Regions from separate parts of the Janthinobacterium sp. YR213 genome, predicted to be linked through region 1. Evidence: predicted binding sites of a transcription regulator. Region 1 holds the regulator's gene; each other region holds the start of a gene.
The links. Region 1 encodes FNR, which switches genes on or off when oxygen is low (the NO sensors DNR and NnrR bind a similar motif). Its sites were predicted from a motif close to TTGATNNNNATCAA; they were not measured.
Positions count from the first base shown of each region.

Region 2: BLT98_RS06025 (OmpW/AlkL family protein) is a predicted target of FNR. The motif match lies at 2,868-2,881, and genes of this name have one in related genera.
Region 3: BLT98_RS10600 (universal stress protein) is a predicted target of FNR. The motif match lies at 2,779-2,792, and genes of this name have one in related genera.

Region 1 is NZ_FNDA01000003.1:770,041-777,129, forward strand. It holds gene BLT98_RS17390 (response regulator) at 1-1,752, opposite strand, end outside; gene fnr (fumarate/nitrate reduction transcriptional regulator Fnr) at 2,002-2,760, shown strand; gene BLT98_RS17400 (FixH family protein) at 2,898-3,422, opposite strand; gene ccoG (cytochrome c oxidase accessory protein CcoG) at 3,525-4,907, opposite strand; gene ccoP (cytochrome-c oxidase, cbb3-type subunit III) at 4,910-5,830, opposite strand; gene BLT98_RS17415 (cbb3-type cytochrome oxidase subunit 3) at 5,823-6,026, opposite strand; gene ccoO (cytochrome-c oxidase, cbb3-type subunit II) at 6,028-6,642, opposite strand; gene ccoN (cytochrome-c oxidase, cbb3-type subunit I) at 6,658-7,089, opposite strand, start outside.
Region 2 is NZ_FNDA01000001.1:1,375,165-1,382,253, forward strand. It holds gene BLT98_RS06010 (methionine ABC transporter ATP-binding protein) at 1-564, shown strand, start outside; gene BLT98_RS06015 (methionine ABC transporter permease) at 557-1,231, shown strand; gene BLT98_RS06020 (MetQ/NlpA family ABC transporter substrate-binding protein) at 1,264-2,091, shown strand; gene BLT98_RS06025 (OmpW/AlkL family protein) at 2,180-2,797, opposite strand; gene BLT98_RS06030 (LysR family transcriptional regulator) at 2,964-3,860, opposite strand; gene fur (ferric iron uptake transcriptional regulator) at 4,098-4,538, shown strand; gene BLT98_RS06040 (MerR family transcriptional regulator) at 4,618-4,983, shown strand; gene BLT98_RS06045 (NAD(P)H-dependent oxidoreductase) at 5,043-5,633, shown strand; gene BLT98_RS06050 (SpoIIE family protein phosphatase) at 5,806-7,023, shown strand; gene BLT98_RS06055 (SiaB family protein kinase) at 7,089-7,089, shown strand, end outside.
Region 3 is NZ_FNDA01000002.1:306,081-313,169, forward strand. It holds gene BLT98_RS10590 (NADP-dependent malic enzyme) at 1-785, shown strand, start outside; gene BLT98_RS10595 (hypothetical protein) at 839-1,708, opposite strand; gene BLT98_RS10600 (universal stress protein) at 1,778-2,614, opposite strand; gene BLT98_RS10605 (response regulator) at 2,927-3,940, opposite strand; gene BLT98_RS10610 (MHYT domain-containing protein) at 3,937-7,089, opposite strand, start outside.

The sequences.
Region 1 (7,089 bases):
GTGGATCAGCTGCTTGCTGATGGCCAGGCCCAGGCCCGTGCCGCCGAAGCGCCGCGTGATGCTCTGGTCGCCCTGTGAAAACGCGGCAAACAGCTGCTGTTGCTGCAGTTCCGTCATGCCGATGCCCGTGTCGCGCACTTCGAAGCGCAGCCAGGCGCGCCCGTTTTCGCTCTCGGCCAGGCTGACGGCCACCACCACTTCGCCGCTCTCGGTAAACTTGATGGCGTTGCCGGCCAGGTTGACGAGAATTTGCTGCAGGCGCTGGGCGTCGCCCACGAGGCGCCGCGGCACGTCGGGCTCGACGGCGATGGCCAGTTCCAGTTCCTTTTCGCCCGCATTCATCGTCATCGTCGTGGCCAGGGTATTCATGACTTCGTCGAGGTCGAATTCGACGGGTGACAATTCCATGCGGCGCGCCTCGATCTTCGAATAGTCGAGTACATCGTTGAGGATGCCCAGCAGCGACTGGCCCGCCACTCTGACCATGGTCAGGTACTTGCGCTGTTCCGTGTCGAGCCTGGTATTGCCCAGCAAATACACCATGCCCAGCACGGCATTGAGGGGCGTGCGGATTTCATGGCTCATGTTGGCCACGAAATCGCTCTTGGCACGGTTGGCCGCCTCGGCCCGGTCGCGTTCCTGCTCCAGCTCCGCCGCGCGCGCTTCGAGTTCCTGCTGCAGGCGGTCGCGTTCGCTCATCAGGCCGTTGAACGCTTCCGTCAGTTCGCCGATCTCGTCGCGCTGCTGTACCGGCACGGGGGTGAAACGGCTGCCGCTGGTGCGCAGGGCCAGCAGGGTGTCGCGCAGGCGCACCAGCGGCGACAGCAGGCGCACGGTGACCAAGCCCAGAACAAAGGCGGCCAGCAGCGAAGCGAGGATGCTCCACAGCACCAGCCGGTACAGTACGCCATCGAACGGTTCGAAGGCATCCTCGACGGGCAGCGAGGCGGCCAGCAGCCAGTTCACGGATTTCAGGCGCTTGAAGCTGTTGACGGCCGTGATGCCGCGGCTGTTGGTGCTGACCATGCTGCCTTCGCCATCCTCCTTCAGCAGTTGGGTGGTCGTCAGGTTGGCGTTCGGCTTGCGTGGCTGCAGCAAACGGCTGGTATCGGGGTGCAGCACATAGCGCGGCACGGCGCCGCGCGTGAGGATGAAGTAATAGCCGCTCTTGCCGATCTTTTCCGAGCGCAGGCGGCCCAGCAGATTGTCCTTGTACAGGCGCAGCACGCCGATCACCACGCCGGCCACCTGGCCATCGGCGGCCAGCACGGGCGCCACCATCTGCACGATGGGCATGCCGCTCGACTTGCCCAGCATCGGCTCGGTAATCATGGGCTGGCGCGTGCGCAGGACGGTCTGGAAATACTCGCGCTCGGCGACGTTGATGCCGGCGCGCCCCGCCACTTCCGGCATGTCGGCCACGATGGCGCCATGCGCATCGAGCACCAGCACGTCGTCGAACAGCACCAGCATCGAGCGGCGCGCATAGTATTCGCGCAGTTTGGCGGGCTGGGCGATCAGTTCCGGCGGCTGCTGCCTGGCCGTCAGGGTGACAATCTGCAGCAGCATGCCCAGCTTGTCGTCGAGCTCGGCAGCGGTGCGGCTGATCAGGGATGACTGCTGGCTCAGCAGTACTCGGGTGAAGTCGTCGCGCATGTGCTGCACCTGGATCATGGTGACCAGCGCGATCATGGCGATCGAGGTCAGGCTGGTGGCCAGCGCGACTTTTGCTTTAATGCCGAGAGGCTTCATGATTTCCTTTTCAGTGCCGGGCGGCACAGGCGGCAGATAATGCTGTCAGGAATTTTCCTATCAATACCCCAGCTTGGCAAGCGCCGCCGCGCAAATTGCCCGCCCCGTATGGGCTTTTGACGATGTTGCCATATAATTAAAGGCTGGACGTCGTTTATTCGCCGAATTTACGGTGAAATTGGCATACGGCAACCCTGTATGCAGCTGTATGCAGTAAACTTGTTGTTGCATTTTCTAAAAGGTACCGACATGACTGAAGCGCTACTCACTCCCACCTTGCCCACCGTGAACGTGGAGGCGTTGCGTGCACGATGCTCGACCTGCAGCATGCATCAATTGTGCCTGCCGATGGGCCTTGATGTGGGCGACATGGATAGGCTGGACCAGATCATCGGCCGCCGCCGCAAGATCGTGCGCGGGGCCTCGCTGTTCCGCATCGGCGACTCGTTCCAGAACCTGTACGCGATCCGCCTGGGGCACTTCAAGACCTACCAGATCAATCCGGGTGGCGAAGAGCAGGTGACGGGTTTCCAGATGGCCGGTGAACTGCTGGGCATGGACGCCATCAGCGCCGACCGCCACCACTGTAATGCCGTGGCGCTGGAAGACAGCGAAGTGTGTGAAATTCCGTTTTCCAGCCTGGAACAATTGCTGGGCAATATGCCGACCCTGCTGCGTCATTTCCACCGCATGATGAGCCAGGAAATCACGCGCGAGCAAAGCGTCATGCTATTGCTGGGCAATATGCAGGCGACCCAGCGTTTTGCCGCCTTCATCGTCAACCTGGCGTCGCGCTATGAAGCACGTGGCTATTCGGGCAGCAATTTCCAGCTGCGCATGTCGCGCGAGGAAATCGGCAACTATCTGGGCCTGACCATCGAAAGCGTCAGCCGCTTATTGTCGAAATTCAAGAAGGAAGGCTGGCTGCGCGTCTCGAACCGCGAGATCGAAATCCTGCAGCCGGCCAAGTTGAAAGCGATTACGGCCGGCACGGACACCTGCAAGTAACAGCACCGTCAAAACCTGCTGCGCGTCGCGCTTTGCGGCCTGCGATGCTCGCTGGCTCGGCGCCCCCGTGCATAGCACAGCTGCGCTTCTCAACCACAAATCACTGCCGCTCGCGACGGTTTTCCCGGCGCTGTACGTTAAAGCTCTTCATCCGCGTGCAGCGCGATGCTGCGTTGCAGGGGCCAGGTCCAGATGCCGGACAGGCGCCACTCGCGTTTGTCGTTTTCCACCAGCACTTGCCAGCGGCTGCGCTCGAGCATCGGCAGTGCTACGGAAAAATTGCCGGCCGCATCGGGCTGCACCAGCAGCTTGATATCCTTTTCCGGCAGGGTCGCATGCGCCAGGTGCAGCTGCAGCGGCGCCTGATAGGCCTTGCCGAAGCTGTGCACGGAACCACTGAGGCGCGCTGCAGCCACGTCATATGACAGGCGCGTATCCATGGCCAGGTCGCTGGCGATCGTGTCGCGCTTCAAATCCTGGTTGATTGCCTTGCCCTGCTTGTAATAATCGCCCACCACCAGCGCATCGGGCTGCGTAAACGCGATATAGCCCATGAAGCTGCCGACGACCACGGACAGGCCGGGACCGATCATCAGCAGCCATGGCCAGCGATGCTTGTACCACGGTGCAACGGGGGCTTGCAGTTTCAGACTGTCGGACATGCTGTTTCTCCTGTTTAATCAGCCAGTCCCCGCATGGGGACCGGCCTTCCTGCAACTTCGTGGCGGCGGCGAGGGCACCCGGTCCCCGTCCGCCTTTCCTTGTTAACGTGGCACGATGAATACCGCGCTTTCGCGCACATGCAGCGATGGATCGTCCAGCGATTGCAATTCGATCGCAATCTTGTTCGAGCCCTTCTCGCCGACGCCGTGCGGCACGCGCAGGCGGATCGGCCAGCCCAGCGTTTCCGTCGGCTGCAAGGTCACTTCTTCGCGCGTCAGCAAGGTCAGGCCCGGCAAGCCGGAAGCGCTGATTTTAAAATGCTGGCTTTGCTCGGACGTATTCATGATCTGCAGGCGGTAGACGTTTTCGATCATGCCGTCTTCCACTTCGCGTCCCATCGAACCGCGGTCGCGGATCACGTCCATTTTCAGGGGCGTGCGCAGGGCCAGCGAGGTACACACGGCGATGATGATCAGGGCCAGGATGGAAGTGTAGATCAAGACGCGCGGGCGCATGGCGCGCTGGCGTATCTGCTTCGAATTGAAGTTGTTTTCCATCGCATGGTCGGTGCTGTAGCGTATCAGGCCACGCGGCCGCTCGACCTTGTCCATCACGCTGTTGCAGGCATCGACGCAGGCGGCGCAGCCGATGCATTCATACTGCAGGCCGTTGCGGATATCGATGCCGGTCGGACACACCTGCACGCACAGGGTACAGTCGATGCAATCGCCCAGCTTGTCGTTGTTGCCGGCCTTCTTGCTCATGGCGCCACGCGGTTCGCCGCGCTTGGCATCGTAGGTGATGATCAGCGTGTCCTGGTCGAACATGGCGCTCTGGAAGCGCGCGTAGGGGCACATGTATTTGCACACCTGCTCGCGCAGCCAGCCCGCGTTGCCGTAGGTTGCCAGGCTGTAGAACAAGACCCAGAACCATTCCCAGGGACCGAAATTGAGGGTGGTCACCGACTGCGCCAGTTCCTTGATCGGCGTGAAGTAGCCGACAAAGGTAAAGCCCGTCCACAGGGCGATGGCGCCCCATACCAGGTGCTTGGCGGTCTTCTTGAAGGCCTTGCGCACGGAGGGGCCCTGCTTGTCGAGGGCCATGCGCGCGCTGCGCGTGCCCTCGATGCGGCGTTCGACCCACAGGAAAATTTCCGTGTATACCGTTTGCGGGCAGGAGAACCCGCACCACACCCGCCCGGCAATGGCCGTGACGAGGAATAACAAATACGCACAGATGATCAGCAGGGCCGCCAGATAGATGAAATCCTGGGGCCACAGCACGACGCCGAAAATGTAGAACTTGCGCGTGGTCAAATCGAACAGCAGGGCTTGCCTGCCATTCCAGGTCAACCACGGCAAGCCGTAGAACGCCAGCTGGGTAAGCCATACGCATACCCATCGCCAGGTAGCGTAGCGTCCTTTGGCCTCGCGAGGGTAGATTTGCTCGCGGGCCGCATACATCTTGATGACTTGAGGTTCCATTTTTACTTTGCGGGTGCCTGCGGATTCGACAGGCTCCAGACATACGCCGACAGCACGTGTACCTTGGATTCGCCGAGGAAATCGCTGAAGGCCGGCATGGTGTTGCTGCGTCCCTTGCGTACGGTTTCCATGATGGTATCGGCGCTGCCGCCGTACAGCCAGGTCTTGTCCGTCAGGTTCGGCGCGCCGAGCATCTGGTTACCCTTGGCATCGGCGCCATGACAGGCCATGCAGGCGCCAAACTTGGCCTTGCCCAGCACGGACTTGACGGGATCCGAGGTCGAGCCGGACAGGCTCAGCACATAATGGGCCACATTCTCGACATCCTTTTCGGAGCCCAGGGCGGCGCCCATCGGTGGCATCTGCCCATTGCGGCCGTGCATGATGGTGGTCTTGATGATGTCGGGTTCGCCGCCATACAGCCAGTCCTTGTCGGTCAGGTTGGGGAAGCCCTTGTTGCCGCGTGCATCCGAACCGTGGCATTGCGCGCAGTAGGTCAGGAACAGGCGCTGGCCGATGGCTTGCGCCTGCGGATCGGCGGCCACCGTCTTCAAGTCCTGGCTCAGGTACTTGTTGAACAGGGGACCGTAGTCGGCTTCCGCCTTCTTCAGTTCTTCCTCGTACTGGCCCGTCGATTTCCAGCCCAGGCTGCCGGCATAGTTGCCCAGGCCCGGATACAGGAACAGGTACGCCAGGGAGAAGACGATGGTGATGTAGAACAACCACATCCACCAGCGCGGCATCGGCGTATTGAGTTCCTTCAAGTCCTCGTCCCAGACGTGGCCCGTGGTGCCGTCAGCAGGGGCGCCCTCGACCACTTTGATTTTCGACTGCGAGTACAGCAGCACGCCGCAGCCGATGATGCCCAGCAGGGACAGCACGACGATGTAAATATTCCAGAAGCCATTGGTAAAGTCAGCCATGGTTATGCTCCTTTGCCAGGGTCATTTCGGCTTCGGCCGGATAGTCGAGCGCGTCGTCGGCGAACGGCAGGCGTGCCGCCGCGTCGAAGTCGCTGTTGCTGCGGCTGAACGTCCACCACAGGATGCCCACGAACGTCGTAAAGGAAACCACCGTCATGACGCTGCTGGCGCTGTCAAACAGGTTTTCGATTGCCATGCTAATTCCTTGTTTTGATTAATGTACCGAGGCCTTGCAGATAGGCGACCAGGGCGTCTTCTTCCGTCTTGTCCTGCAGCTGCGCGGGGCCGGCGGCGATCTCTTCATCGCTGTACGGCTGGCCCAGGCGTTTCAGGGCGCGCATCTTCGGCATGATCTCGTCAGGCACCAGCTTGGTCTTCGCCAGCCAGGGGTAGGACGGCATGTTCGACTCGGGCACCACGTCGCGCGGGTTGTTCAAGTGCGTGCGGTGCCATTCGTCGCTGTAGCGCGCGCCCACGCGGGCCAGGTCGGGGCCCGTGCGCTTGGAACCCCACTGGAACGGACGGTCGTAGACGAATTCGCCGGCGACCGAATAGTGGCCATAGCGTTCCGTTTCCGCGCGCAGCGGACGCACCATCTGCGAGTGGCAGTTGTAGCAGCCTTCGCGCACGTAGATGTCGCGGCCCGCCAGGCGCAGCGGCGAGTACGGTTTCAGGCCGGCGACCGGCTCCGTCGTGCTCTTCTGGAAGAACAGGGGAACGATCTCGACGGCGCCGCCGATGCTGATCACCACCGTGACCAGGGCGATCAGCAGCCAGGGGTTTCTTTCAATCCATGCATGTGAAAATTTCATTTGCTTTCGCTCCTATCAGGCGTGCGCCGCGTTCAGTTCCGGAATGCGGGCGACGGGGAGTTTGCTGCCGCGCAGCGTCATCCAGGTGTTGTAGCCCATGATGCACATACCCGACAGGTACAGCAGGCCACCGGCCACGCGCACCACGTAGTACGGATACGTCGCTTTCACGCTCTCGACAAAGGTGTAGGTCAGGGTGCCGTCCGGATTGACCGCGCGCCACATCAGGCCCTGCATCACGCCGGCGATCCACATTGCGGCGATGTACAGCACGATGCCGATGGTGGCCACCCAGAAGTGCACGTCGACCAGGCGCGTGCTGTGCATCTGCGTGCGGCCCGCCAGGCGCGGCAGCAGGTAGTAGATCGAACCCATGGTGATGAAGCCCACCCAGCCCAGGGCGCCCGCATGCACGTGGGCAACGGTCCAGTCGGTGTAGTGCGACAG
Region 2 (7,089 bases), on a different contig from region 1:
AAGAGCGAATTGCGCGACGCGCGCCAGAACATCGGCATGATTTTCCAGCAATTCAACCTGCTGCAAAACGCCAGCGTGTTCGACAACGTCGCCTTCCCACTGAAAATCCATGGCACGACCAAGGGCGAGCAGATCGCCGCCCGCGTCGAGGAATGTCTGGCGCTGGTGGGCCTGTCCGACAAGCTGCACAGCTATCCGGCACAATTGTCCGGCGGGCAGAAACAGCGCGTGGCCATTGCCCGCGCCCTGGCCAGCCACCCGGACGTGCTGCTGTGCGACGAGCCGACGTCCGCGCTGGACGCGGAAACCACGCGCGCCCTGCTCGACACCCTGCGCGACATCAATGCGCGCCTGGGAGTGACCATCGTCATCGTCAGCCATGAGCTGTCGGTGCTGGGCGCCATCTGCAACCGCGTGGCTGTCGTGGAAAACGGCGCCATCGCCGAACAATTCGATTTGAGCGACACGGCCACCCCGCGCAAGACGGCGCTGGGACGCGAGCTGGCTTATTACGGCACCGAGGCGTTTGAAGCCACCGCATGGAAGGATGCAACACATGTTTGAAGAATCGATCAATAACGTCATCAACCTGCTGCCGGAAATCTGGGTGGCGCTGGGCCAGACCATGACCATGCTGGGCATCGGCCTGACCGCCGCCATCCTGATCGGCGGCCCGCTGGGCATCCTGCTGTTTCTCGTCTCGGAAGGCCAGTCGCTGGAAAACCGTCCGCTGTCGACGATCCTGGGCTGGCTGGTGAACACCGTGCGCAGCTTCCCGTTCATCATCCTGCTGGTCGCCCTGACACCGTTTACGCGCATCATCGCCGGCACCTCGATCGGTCCGCTGGCGGCCAGCGTGCCGCTATCGTTCGCCGCCATTCCCTACCTGGCGCGCCTGGTGGAACAGAACCTGCGCGAAGTGCCGCGCGGCGTGATCGAGGCGGCGCACGCCATGGGCGCGTCGGAAATGCAGATCATCTTCCGCGTGCTGCTGGTGGAAGCGCGCTCCGGCCTCGTGCTGGCCCTGACCGTGCTGTCGATCAGCTTCCTGTCGTATTCGGCCGTGGCCGGCGTGGTGGGCGGCGGCGGTATCGGCGACCTGGCCATCCGCTACGGCTACTACCGCTTCGAGACGGACATCATGGTCGCCACCGTGGCCATCCTGATCGTGCTGGTGCAAACCATCCAGTTCGCCGGCACGCGCATCGCCAAGCGCCTCGACAAACGTTAATTCATATTCAGTATTTCAGTACAAGGAAAAGCATGAACCATATTCGCCGCAACCTGCTCCTGGCCGCCGCCAGCCTGGCCTTCGCCACCGCCGCCCACGCCAAGGACCCGAAAGAACTCGTCATCGGCACCAGCTCCGGCCCGTATTCGGACCAGCTGAAGCTGGGCATCAAGCCTATCCTGGAAAAACAGGGCTACAAGGTCAAGATCGTGGAATTCAACGACTACGTGCAGCCGAACTACGCGCTGGCCGAAGGTTCGCTGGACGCCAACGTGTTCCAGCACATCGTCTATCTGACCAAGTTCGCCACCGATAACAAGCTGCCACTGAGCTCGTTGATCACCGTGCCGACCATGCCGATCGGCCTGTACGGCGGCAAGCAAAAGTCCTTGGCCGACGTGAAGAACGGCTCCACCATCACCATGCCGAACGATCCGACCAACCAGGCGCGCGCGCTGGTGATGCTGGCCAAGATGGGCTGGATCAAGCTCAAACCGAACGTCGATCCGCTGCGCGCTTCCGAGCGCGACGTGCTGGAAAACCCGAAGAAGCTGAAACTGGTGCCGCTGGAAGCGGCGCAGCTGCCACGTTCGCTGGCCGACGCCGACTACGCTTTCGTCAACGGTAACTTCGCCCTGGCCGCCGGCATGAAGCTGACGTCGGCCCTCTCCGTGGAAAAGATCTCGGACAGCTACATCAACCTGGTCGCCATCCGCACGGCCGACAAGGCCAAGCCATGGGTCAAGGACCTGGAAGCGGCCTACCGCTCGCGCGCCTTCCTCGACGCGACCAACAAATACCTGGCCGGCTACGAGAAGACGGACTACCAGCTGGCGCTGGAAAAGACGCTGAAAAAATAAAGCAAAGCGCTGCACGCAAAAAAACGGCCAGGTTCACACCTGGCCGTTTTTTTATTGCCCGCGCCGCGTGGACGCCGTCATGCCATGCTTAGAAACGGTAACCCACACCGACGCCGATCAGGAGTGGATCCACCTTGACCTCGCTGATCTTGGCGCCACCGGCCAATACGTCGCTGCGGATCTGCACTTTCTTGATGTCGAAGTTCAAGGACCAGTTTTTGTCCAGTTTGTAGTCGACACCGGCTTGCAGCGAGAAGCCCCAGCTGTCATGTTCCAGGCGGCCGGCACCGTTCAGCAATTTCACGTCCGAGATATTCGTGTAGTTCACGCCCGCACCCACGTAAGGGCTGAACTGTTTTTCAGGCATGAAGTGGTATTGCAGCGACAGGGTCGGCGGCAAATGCTTGAAGCTGCCGATCTTCGTGCCGGACAAGGTGACGTCATGCTTTTGCGGATACGTCAGGATCAGCTCGGCAGCGATATTTGGCGTGAAGAAGTAGGAAATATCGATTTCAGGAATCGTCTTGCTGCTGACGTGAATCAGGTCGGATGCGCCGACGCCACCAACGGGAGCAGATTTGTTGGCCGGATCGATATGCACGGCGCGCGCACGGACCAGCCATGGGCTTTCCTGTGCCATTGCGTTGCCGGCGAATGCGCCGATGGCGGCCAGGACGATTGCTGCTGCAGTTGCGGACTTTTTCATTTTATTTCCCTCTGTCGTTAATGTCGTTAAGTAACGCTGCGAAGTCTAAGAGTGCAGTGCAACAAAAACTTTGATCCACATCAAATAGTGCTAGATGGCATCATCAGAGGGATTTTTTCCTTTGCCCAGGTCAAGAAAATGCGGCAGCGCAGCGCACGCATACGTATCAATGCACGCCGTCAAACAGGCTGGCGACCCAGTCGGCAAACACGCGCACACGGGGCGACAATTGCCGGTGGTGGGGATACAGCACGGACACGGGCAGCGGGTCGGGACGCAAGTCGCGCAGCACTTCCACCAGGTCGCCGGCCGCCAGCGCCCGCTCCAGATGGTAGCGGGGCGCCTGGATCAAGCCCATGCCCGCGCGGCAACAGGCGTGGTATGCGTCCGCACTGTTGACGGACACGGTGCCCGGCAAGGCCACGCTGTGCCGCTGGCCGTCCGCCTTGAAATCGAAGGGCCAGACCTTGCCCGTCTGGGCGGAAAAGAAATTGACGGCGCGGTGGCCATCCAGTTGCGCCAGAGTCTCCGGCGTGCCGTGCGCGGCCAGGTAGGCGGGGCTGGCGCACGTCACCTGCTCCAGCAGCGCCACGCGGCGCGCCACCATGGACGAATCGCCCAGCTCGCCCACGCGCAGCACGCAATCGACGCCTTCGCGCACCAGGTCGACGAGGCGGTCGCCCATGCCGATTTCCAGTTCGATCAGCGGATAGCGGGCGCAGAACTGGTCCAGCACGGGCATGACGAAATGCATGGCCAGGGTCGCGTGCAGGTCGATGCGCAGCTTGCCGACCGGCTGCTGGGCCGCCGAACTGAACACGGCTTCCGTTTCTTCCAGGTCCGCCAGCAGGCGCACGCAACGCTGGTAATACGCCTCGCCATCGGGCGTGGGCGTCACTTGCCGCGTGGTCCGCTGCAGCAGGCGCACGCGCAGCCGCGCTTCAAGCTGCTTGATCGCATGCGTGACGGTCGCCTTCGGGTAGCCGAGGTCATGCGCCGCCTGGGTGAAACTGCGCAGTTCGACGATGCGGGTAAAAATGCGCATCGCATCAAATCGGTCCATCTTCCTGCCCCATTGTTATTCCTTGCTGCACAGTGTAGCGATATCACCGTTGGTTTTGCAATTGCAACGCAAGATGCGTGCAACGCAATCGACGCTTGCGCCGATGTCACTGGTCTGCCGGCCGGCTAGCCAGCATAATATTTCCACTCCGCACAATACAAATGAGAATAGTAATGATTATCATTTGCGATATAATGCACTACCTCGCTCAAGCGACTACAAAAAGGAATGGGAGACATGGATATATTGAGGGAACTGCGTGAATCGGGCTTGAAAGTAACCATCCCCCGCTTGCGGATTCTGCAGCTGTTTCAAGAAGGCACGATCAAGCACCTGAGTGCGGACGATGTCTACAAACTCTTGCTGGCCGAAAAAATCGACGTGGGCCTGGCCACCATCTACCGCGTGCTGATGCAGTTTGCCGAAGCGGGCATTTTGTTTCGCCGGCACTTCGAATCGGGCCACGCCGTGTTCGAACTGAACGAAGGCCAGCACCACGACCACCTGGTCTGCACAGGCTGCGGCAAGGTCGATGAATTCGTCGACGAAGGCATTGAACTGCGCCAGAACGAGATCGCCGCCGAGCGGGGCTTCGTGCTGCACGAGCACGCGCTGTCGCTGTACGGCACCTGCGCCGAGTGCACGGCGAAGAAAGTCCCGCCGCGCAAACCGTCCTGAGGCATCGCGCAGCGTAGCGCCTGGCAAGCCACCTGCGCTACACTGCGTGCGCCGCAGCTCAGCTTAATAAAGGACCAGCATGTACATCGGAGAAATCGCCCGCCTGGCGGGCACCTCGCCCAAGGCCTTGCGCCACTATGAAGCACTGGGCTTGCTGGGCGATGTGCGCCGCTCGGGCGCCTACCGCGTCTACACGCAGCAAGACCTGGCGCAAGTGAGGCTGATACGCCAGGCGCAGGCCCTGGGCTTCCGCCTGGCCGAACTGCTGCCCATCCTGGCCGGCGACGATACCGACTGGGCCGTCCTGTCGCAGCACATCGCCGCCAAGCGCGCACAGGTGCGGCAGGATATCGCCCGCCTGCGCCAGCTCGATGCGCAACTGGCCGACATCGACACGGAAATCCGCGACTGCCTGGCGCAGCAGCGTCTGCAAGAGGCCGCTTGACTCTGCCCTCAGGGGCAGGCTTTAGCATGCAAGCTCTTCTTTAACGGACAGCCTGCATCATGACCAAGACGACACCCAAGCGCATTTTGATACTCCTCGGCCACCCGTCGGGCGACAGCTTTTGCGCCGCCCTGGCCGAAGCCTATGCCGCCACGGCCCGCAGCGCAGGCCACTGCGTGCGCGAACTGCGCCTGGGCCAGCTGGACTTCGACCCCATCCTGCACGAAGGCTACCGCCAGGTGCAGCCGCTGGAAGCGGACTTGCTGGCGGCGCAGGAAGCCATCAGCTGGGCCGAACACCTGGTGTTCGCCTACCCGATCTGGTGGGGTGGCGCACCGGCCCTGCTGAAGGGCTTCGTCGACCGCGTCTTCCTGCCCGGCTACGCTTTCAAATATCGCCCCGGCAAGGCTTTCCCGGCGCAACTGCTGAAAGGCCGCACGGCCCAGCTGCTGGTGACGATGGATACGCCGCCCTGGTATTTCCGCTGGGTCTACCGCATGCCCGGCATCCACCAGCTGCGCAAGACGACGCTGGAATTTTGCGGCATCAAACCCGTCAGGGTGGCCAGCTTCGGCCCCATCCTGCACTCCACCGAGCCGCAGCGCGCGCGCTGGCTGGCGCAGGCACAGGTGCTGGCCCGGCGCCTGTAAGTTGCTTGCCATGCAGCCATCTTGCATACGGTTTTGACAAGCTGGTAATCAAGCCGTCATATTCCAAGGCTACCATGATGATATTGCCTGTTTGTCAGTCGCCTTGCCGTCGCGACAACAAGGGTCCGATCGTCATGTAAAGGTAGCCGCTGTGGAGTTCAACGCTTCTCGATTGCATCTTCCCCGTTATCGCACGTCCGTGGCGTCCGACCTGTGCATCCCCACGGAATCCGTGCAGGCCGACGCCAGCAACTTCGCCGTGCTGGAATTGTTCACGGAACGGCGCGACATGATGAGCCTGCCCGTCACCGAGCAGCAGAAGCCCATCGGCCTGATCAGCCGCAACATCTTCATGTCGCAGATGTCCAAGCCCTTCTATCACGAGGTGTACGGCAAGAAGAGCTGCATCGCCTTCATGGACAAGGAACCGCTGATCGTCGATGGCGCCATGAGCATCGAAGACCTCACCTTCCGCGCCGTGGAAGCGGGCGAAAAGGCGCTGGCCGACGGCTTCATCATCACTGCCGATGGGGCGCTGGCCGGGGTGGGCTTCGGCTTGCAGCTGATGAACGTGGTGGCCACCATGCAGGCGGAAAAGAACCGGCAAATCATGCACAGCATCGATTACGCCAGCGTGATCCAGCGCGCCCTGCTGCGCACCTCCGATGCGGAATTGCGCGCCACCCTGCCCGACGCCCACCTGGAATGGCAGCCGCGCGACGTCGTCGGCGGCGATTTCTACTTCTTCGAGCGCCACGCGGGCGGCTGGTTCGCCGCCATCGCCGACTGCACCGGCCACGGCGTGCCGGGCGCCTTCATGACCCTGATCGCCTCGTCGGCCCTGAGCCAGGCCTTGCGCGAACTGGGGCCGCACGATCCGGCCGCCCTGATCGGCGCCGTCAGCCGCGCCATCAAGACCCTGCTGGGCCAGGACGGCGCCGGCAGCGGCGAAGCCACCGGCCACGCCGGCTCGAACGACGGCATGGATTGCGCCTTCCTGTGCTACGACACGGCCAGCGCCAGCCTGCGTTTCGCGGGCGCGAAACTGGCGCTGCATGTGGTCGCGCCGGGCGAAGAGAGCGTACGCGCCATCGACGGCGCGCGCATGGGCGTGGGCTATGTCGACACGCCAGCCGGCTACTGCTGGCACAACGAGACGCTGGCCATTCCCGCCGGCAGCCTGCTGTTCCTCACCACCGACGGCTTGCTCGACCAGATCGGCGGCGCGCGCGACATCGCCTACGGCAAGCGGCGCATGCGCGAGCAATTGCTGGCGCGGCGCGACGCTTGCGCCGGCGACGTGGCGGCGGCGCTACTGCAGGACAGCGCCGCATGGCAAGGCAAGCAGCCGCGCCGCGACGACCTGACCTTTTTCTGTTTCCGCCTGTAGTTTTGGCGCCATCGAGCCACCTTATCAACAAGAAACCGGGTCACCGGCTAGCCAGGAGCACGGACG
Region 3 (7,089 bases), on a different contig from region 1:
ACCCGGACTTCGACGAGCGCTATCGCGATTACTGGAACACGTATTACGCGATGACGAGCCGCAAGGGCGTCACCGAGGAATACGCGAAGCTGGAAATGCGCCGCCGCCACACCCTGATCGGTTCGATGATGATCCACAAGGGCGACGCCGACGGCATGATCTGCGGTACCTTCGGCACCACCCAGCTGCACCTGAAATACATCGACCAGGTGCTGGGCAAGCGCGCCGGCAGCAACGTGTATGCCGCCATGAACGTCCTGATCATGCCGGAACGCCAGCTGGTGATGGTCGACACGCACGTCAATGAAAACCCGGACGCCGAGCAATTGGCCGAGATCACCATCATGGCCGCCGAAGAGATGACCCGTTTCGGCCTGTCGCCACGCGCGGCCCTGCTGTCGCACTCGAACTTCGGTTCCAGCGACAGCGCTTCGGCGCAAAAGATGCGCGCCGCCCTGGCCATCATCAAAGAGCGCGCGCCGGACCTGGAAATCGACGGCGAAATGCACGGCGATACGGCCCTCGACAGCAAGCTGCGTCAAAAAATCATGCCCAATTCGGCACTGAAGAACGACGCCAACCTGCTCGTCATGCCGAACATCGAATCGGCCAACATCGCCTACAACCTGGTGAAGACGGCGGCCGGCAACGGCATCGCCGTGGGTCCGATCCTGCTCGGCTGCGCCAAGCCCGTGCACATCCTGACGCCATCGGCCACCGTGCGCCGCATCGTCAACATGACGGCCTTGTGCGTCGTTGACGCGGTAGCGCAACGCAAAGCCTAAGCTTTTAGCTGCCGCCTGAAAGCCGCGCCATCCGCAAGGAGGCGCGGCTTTTTTTACATGGGCGGCACGGGCAGGGCGGCGGCGGGCGGATGGCGGCGCAGGTAGTAATGGCGGTACAGCATGATCTCGCCCCATACCAGCAGCAGCGCCGCCAGCGCGAACAGGCCCAGCGTGATCTTGAGCGAATTGAAATAGGCGCCGGCTTGCCGTTTGATGGCGTCGATGAAAATCATCGGCACTGACTTGTCGAGTTTGCTGAAGTCGGCATGGCGCGCCACGTCGGTGGTCAGGCGCACGGCCAGATCGGTGCCCAGCGCGGCCAGTTCGCCCGTCGCCTGGCCACGGAAGTTGGCGCCCTTGAGCGCTTCGCCGAGCAGGCCGACCCTGGCGATCAGCTGTTCCTGCAGCACCTGCGTCAGCAGCACGCTGCCGCGGCGCAGAATGAATTCATTGATCCAGCGCGCCTTGCTGCGTTCCCAGTAGCTGCTGGATGTGGGCTGGTAATACATGCCTTGCACGAATGGTTCCAGCAGGCTGCGCACGCTGATGGGCTGGCCCGGGGCGATCAGCTTGACCTGCTGTTCCAGGTAGACGCGCAGCGCCGGCATCTGTGCTTCGACCACGGGCTGCAAGTCGCGCTCGAGGGCCTGGTTGACCACGCGGTGCACGCTGTGCACGGCGCCAAAGCCGGCACCGAGGAGCGGCAGCGCGAGCAGGATCAGCACATAGCTGAGCTTGGCGGCCACATGCCAGGCGCGGGGACGGCGCACCAGCAGGCATTTTCTGGCCAGCTGGTAGCAGATGCCGAGCGCCAGCACGAAGCCGGCCGCGCTGCACAGCAGCATCCACGGCAGGGCGGTCCACAGCAGTTCGCCGCCGAATGGCGCCAGGCTATTGCCCCAATTGACGAGTTGTTGGTTCATGTACATTGCTTTGATATGGATAGACAGGCAAGTATATCCATTGTGCAACGACATGGAGCGCGCTTGGTCTCAGTGCGCCATCAGCACCGGCAAGGTCATCTGGCGCAAGATCGTTTCCGTCACGCCGCCGAGTAAAATTTCGCGGAAGCGCGCGTGGCCGTAGCCGCCCATCACCAGCAGGTCCGCATGCACTTCGGCGGCCATGGCCAGCAGCGCCGCGCCGATGTCGCCCGTGGCGATGGCTGGACGCACTTCGACGGGCACGCCATGGCGGCTCAGGTAGGCGGCGATGTCGGCGCCCGGATGGCGGGCCGGCTGTGCATGGCCGGCCGGCGGGTGCAGCAGGGCCAGCACCACCAGGCGCGCCGTGCGCAAGAGGGGCAGGGCGTGGCCGATGGCGCGCGTCGCTTCCATGCTGCCATCCCAGGCCACCACGACGGTGTTGTCGATCTGCGTGAACTTGCCGCTGCGCGGCACGATCAGCACGGGACGGGCCGCGTTCAGCATCACGTAGGGCACCAGGTCGCTCATGGCGCCGGGCAGCGCTTCGCTGTCGTCGTGCTGGCTCAGCACCGTCAAGTCGCTGTAGCGGGCGCTGACGGCCATGCCGCCATCCTCATCGTCTTCGATCAGGCGCCGTTCCAGCGAGACGGTGCCGGCCTGGCGCGCCAGCGTTTCAAACTGGTCGAGGGCCTGTTCCGCCTGCCCATGCAGGGCGTTGATCTGCGCCGCCACGGCGCTGCCGCGCATGCCGCGGTTGTTTTCCACGTAAAAGCGCGACAGGCCCGTCATGGCGGCGCCGATCAGGTGCGCCTGGTGCGCGTGCGCCAGCCGTGCCGCGATGGCGATGCGCTGCGGCGCATGGCGCGACAGGTCGGCGTGGACGAGGATGGATTTATAGGCCATGTTGTCATTCGCTAGTCAGGATGGCAACAAGGCTAGAACGGCAACACGGGCAAGTCCAGCATTGCCTTGCTGGCGGGCGGTTTTCTTATGCTGGGCTTGATGTGGGTCAAAAAAACACGGGCCATGGCCATCCGCAAGCCCACAGCCAGGAAATGCTGATCCATTTGATGTGCATCAAAATGTTTGGCCCGTCGCCAGCCATAATGGTATTGAACTCCTTGCCTTTCCAGTGGTCTGCATCGGCGCCGGCGCCATCTGTCCGGCACTTCCCTGTGTGACGCAACAACGCTGGCCGTGGCGGGAGTTCATTCTTCAAGCGGGCGCGTGGTGTTCCTCTTTCTCTGCCCAGCGCAGCCGGATGGCGTCGATGGCGGGCAGTTCCTGCACAAACAGCTCGACCAGCCGCGCATCGAAATGGCTGCCTTGTTGCGCTTGCAGATAGCCCACGGCGTCCAGCACCGACCACGCGCGCTTGTACGGGCGCACCGAGGTCAGCGCGTCGAAGACGTCGGCCACGGCGACGATGCGCCCCGCCAGGGGAATCGCTTCGCCCGCCAAGCCGTTCGGGTAGCCGCTGCCATCCCATTTTTCATGGTGCGACAGGGCGATGGCGCGCGCCAGCGCCAGCATGCCGCCTTGCGCATGTTCGCCGATGATGTCGCCGCCGATGCGCGCGTGCGTCTGCATGATGGCCCATTCATCCGCGTCGAGCTTGCCCGGCTTTTGCAGGATGCGGTCGGGGATGCCGATCTTGCCCACGTCGTGCATGGGCGCCGCGTGCAGCAGGTCGTCAGCGGCGGCCTCGTCCATGCCGGCGGCCACGCCCAGCAGGCGCGCGTAATGGCTCATGCGGATCACGTGCAGGCCCGTTTCATTGTCCTTGTATTCGGCTGCCAGGCCCAGGCGCTGGACGATCTGCAGCCGCGTTTCCTTCAGCTCGTCGATGCGGACCAGCGACAGGTGCGTGCGCACGCGGGCGCGCACGATGGCGGGACTGAGCGGCTTGGTGATGTAATCGACGGCGCCCGCTTCAAAACCACTGAGTTCGTCGCGCATGTCGTTCAGGGCCGTGACGAAAATGACGGGAATGGCGGCCGTCAGTGGCGCGGCTTTCAGCTGGCGGCAGGCGTCGTGGCCGCTCATGCCGGGCATCATCACGTCGAGCAGGATCAGGGCCGGGCGTTCCTGCTGCGCCAGTTCCAGTGCCCGCGCGCCATCCTTGGCGAACAGCAGCGCGTAGTCGTTCTGCAATATCTGGCGCAGCAATTGCAAATTGGCCGCCTCGTCGTCGACGACCAGAATCACGGGCCTGGCTGGTGCATTCATGGGGACTCCGGTGCGAAGGCGTGCAGCAAGTCGTGCAGGAGCGACTGTGCCAGAGGGAAATCGAAATCGTCGATGGCATGCCGCAGCGGCGCCAGCGCGTCCGCTTGCGCGCCCATGGCGTGCTGCAACTGTGCTTGCGCCGCGTCATCGAGTTCGCCGCGCCGCAAGGCGTGCAGCAGGGAGCTGGCCGCTTGCCGGGCGGCGGGCGCGTCGAAGGCAGCCGCCGTTGCCGCCGGCAATGCAGTCGGCGCCAGCCGGGCGATGGCGGCCACGGCCGCCGGCCATTGCGTCAGCAGGGCGCCCAGGGTCTCGTCGAGCTGCTGGGCCGTGGCGGAGCCGGGGCTGGCGCAGCACTGCTCCAGCGCCGCCAGGCTGGCGGCCAGCTGCTCCAGGCCGAGATTGGCTGCCACGCCGCGCAGCTGGTGACTCTGCGGCAAGAGCGCCGCGTGATCGCGGGCCTCGATGGCGGCCAGCAGGGCAGGCGGCAAGCGGGGATGCTCGCGTGCGAAACGGGCCAGCGCCGCGTGGTAGGCACTGTCGTTGCCGGCCCAGCGCTGCAGTGCGCCCGCGTGGTGCAGCACCCGTCCGCCAGCGGGCGCCGCCGGTTCGCCGCCATCGTCGCCCGCTTCTGCCGCCAGGCCCAGCACGCGGGCGATTTCCTGCGACAGCGCCTGCCACTCGACGGGCTTGGTGGCGAAACCGTCCATGCCGGCCGCCCGCGCCGCCTTGCGGTGCGCATCGAGCACGCTGGCCGTCATGGCGATCACGGGCACGCGCGGGCGGCCATCGCGCAGGGCGGCGGCACGGATGGCTTGCGTGGCGGCCAGGCCATCCATGCGCGGCATCTGCAAGTCCAGCAGCAGAATGTCGAAGTCGTCCTGCTGCGCCAGCTGCAAGGCTTGCGCGCCATCGCCGGCCGTCACCACCGTATGTCCGCGCTTGCCCAATAGTAAGCTCAGCAGTTCCAGGTTTTGCGGCACGTCGTCGGCGGCCAGCACGCGCAGGGGCGGCAGGCGCACGCTGCGGCGTTCGCTGGCGGGCAGCGCCGCCTGGCGTGCCGGCAGCAAGGGCAGCATGACGTGGAACACGCTGCCGTGCGGCAAGGCGGCATCGGCCCAGATGCGCCCCTGCATCAGGGTCACCAGTTGCCGGCTGATGGTGGTGCCCAGGCCCGTGCCGCCAAAGCGCCGCGTGGTCGAGGCGTCCGCTTGCACGAACGGTTCAAAGATGGCGTCGCGCCGTTCCGCGGGGATGCCGATGCCGCTGTCCTGCACCAGCAGGTGCAGCTGGCCCTCCTCGAAGCGCGCCGCCAGGCTGACGGCGCCGCCGGGCGTGAACTTGATGGCGTTGTCGAGCAGGTTGCCCAGCACTTGCCGCATGCGCAATTCGTCGCCATGCAGCACGGCCGGCAGTTGCGGGTCGTACTGCACCTCCATGCGCAAGCCCTTGGCGCGCGCATGGATGCCATACGTGGAGGCCAGTTCATCGACCAGCGCCAGCAGGCTGTAGTCGCGCAATTCCAGCGCCATGGCACCCTTGTCCAGCTTGGCCGTATCGAGCACTTCGTTGAGCAGGCGCAATAGTGAGCGGCCGGACTGGCGCACGGTATCGAGGTGGCGCCGCTGCTCGGGCGCCAGTGGCGAGTCCAGCAGCACATCCGTGAAACCGAGGATGGAATTCATCGGCGTGCGGATTTCATGGCTCATGTTGGCGACAAAGCTGGCCCGCGTGGCGGCCGCCAGCTCCGCTTTTTCCTTGGCCATGCGCAAGTCTTCCTCCATTTGCCGCCGTTCGCTGATGTCGAGGATGACGCCGTCGACCCAGCGCACGGCGCCTGCCGCATCGTGCACCACGGTGCCCCGCTCCCACAGCCAGCGCGCCGTGCCGTCGGCATGCAGCAGCCGGTATTCAAGCAGGTAGGGCTCACCGCTGGCGACGCTGTGGTTGAAGACATCGATGACGTAGGCGCGCTCTTCGCTGGCGATCAGGCCCGTGATGGTGCGGCGCGGCACGGCGCCGAGAAAGTCGGCGGGCGGATAGCCGGTGACGGCTTCCACGCCATCGCTGATGAACAGCATGGGCTGGTTTTCCGCCGTGGTGCAGCGAAAGGCGATGCCGGGAATATTGCCGATCAGCGAGCGCAACTGCTGCTCGCTTTCGCGCAGGGCGGCCAGCATGGCGCGCCGTTCGCTGATGTCCGTAATGAACAGCACATATAAATCCTGGTCGGCCAGGCGCGCGCTGGCCATCGAACGCTGCACGGCCACGGGGGCGCCATCCTTGCGCAGGTAGACGATTTCCTCGCTGGCGTGGGACGCATCGCCTTCGCCCGTGCGCAGGTAGTACAGCAGGCCGTTCTGTTCCGACTGGCGCACGTCGCTGACCAGCACGCTGACATGGCGGCCGATGATTTCCGCCGAGCGCCAGCCGAGGATGCGCTCGGCGGCACCGTTGAAGTCGACGATGCTGCCGTGGCGGTCGATGGTGATGACGCCGTCGACCGTGCTCGTCAGCAGCGAACGCGTCCAGTGTTCGCTCTGGTTCAGGTGGCGAAACAGTTCGCGGTAGCGCAAGATGCCCACGGCCGAGGCGACCAGGATCGTCAGGGCGATGGTCAGCAGGGTCACGCTGATCACCAGCATGGGCCGGTTGGCATCGGCATCATTGCCTGGGGGAATCGTTCCCACGAAGCGGGCCGCTTGCATGCCCATGTAATGCATCCCGGTAATCGCGCAACCCATGACGCAGGCGCTGATCAGCGTGCGCTGCGCTGCGGCTATGCGGCTGCTCCAGCCGCGCAAGCCGAAGCGTATCCACAGGGCCAGGGTGGCCAGCGCCACGGCAACGACGAGCGAGAGTGCGAACAGCAGTGGTTCGTAGCGCAGCGACAAGCCCATGCGCATGGCGTGCATGCCCGTGTAATGCATGGCGCCGATGCCCAGGCCCACCAGCAAGCCGCTGCGCAGCAGCAGTGGCGCCGTGACGGTGCGCCGGCTGATGGTGGCCAGGGCGACGAACGAGGCCGCCACGCTGGGCACGATGGACAGCAAGGTCAGGCCCGGATCGTAGGCGACGCTGGTGCCCAGCTCGAAGGCCAGCATGCCGATGAAATGCATGGCCCACACGCCGCAGCCCAGGGCCAGGCTGCC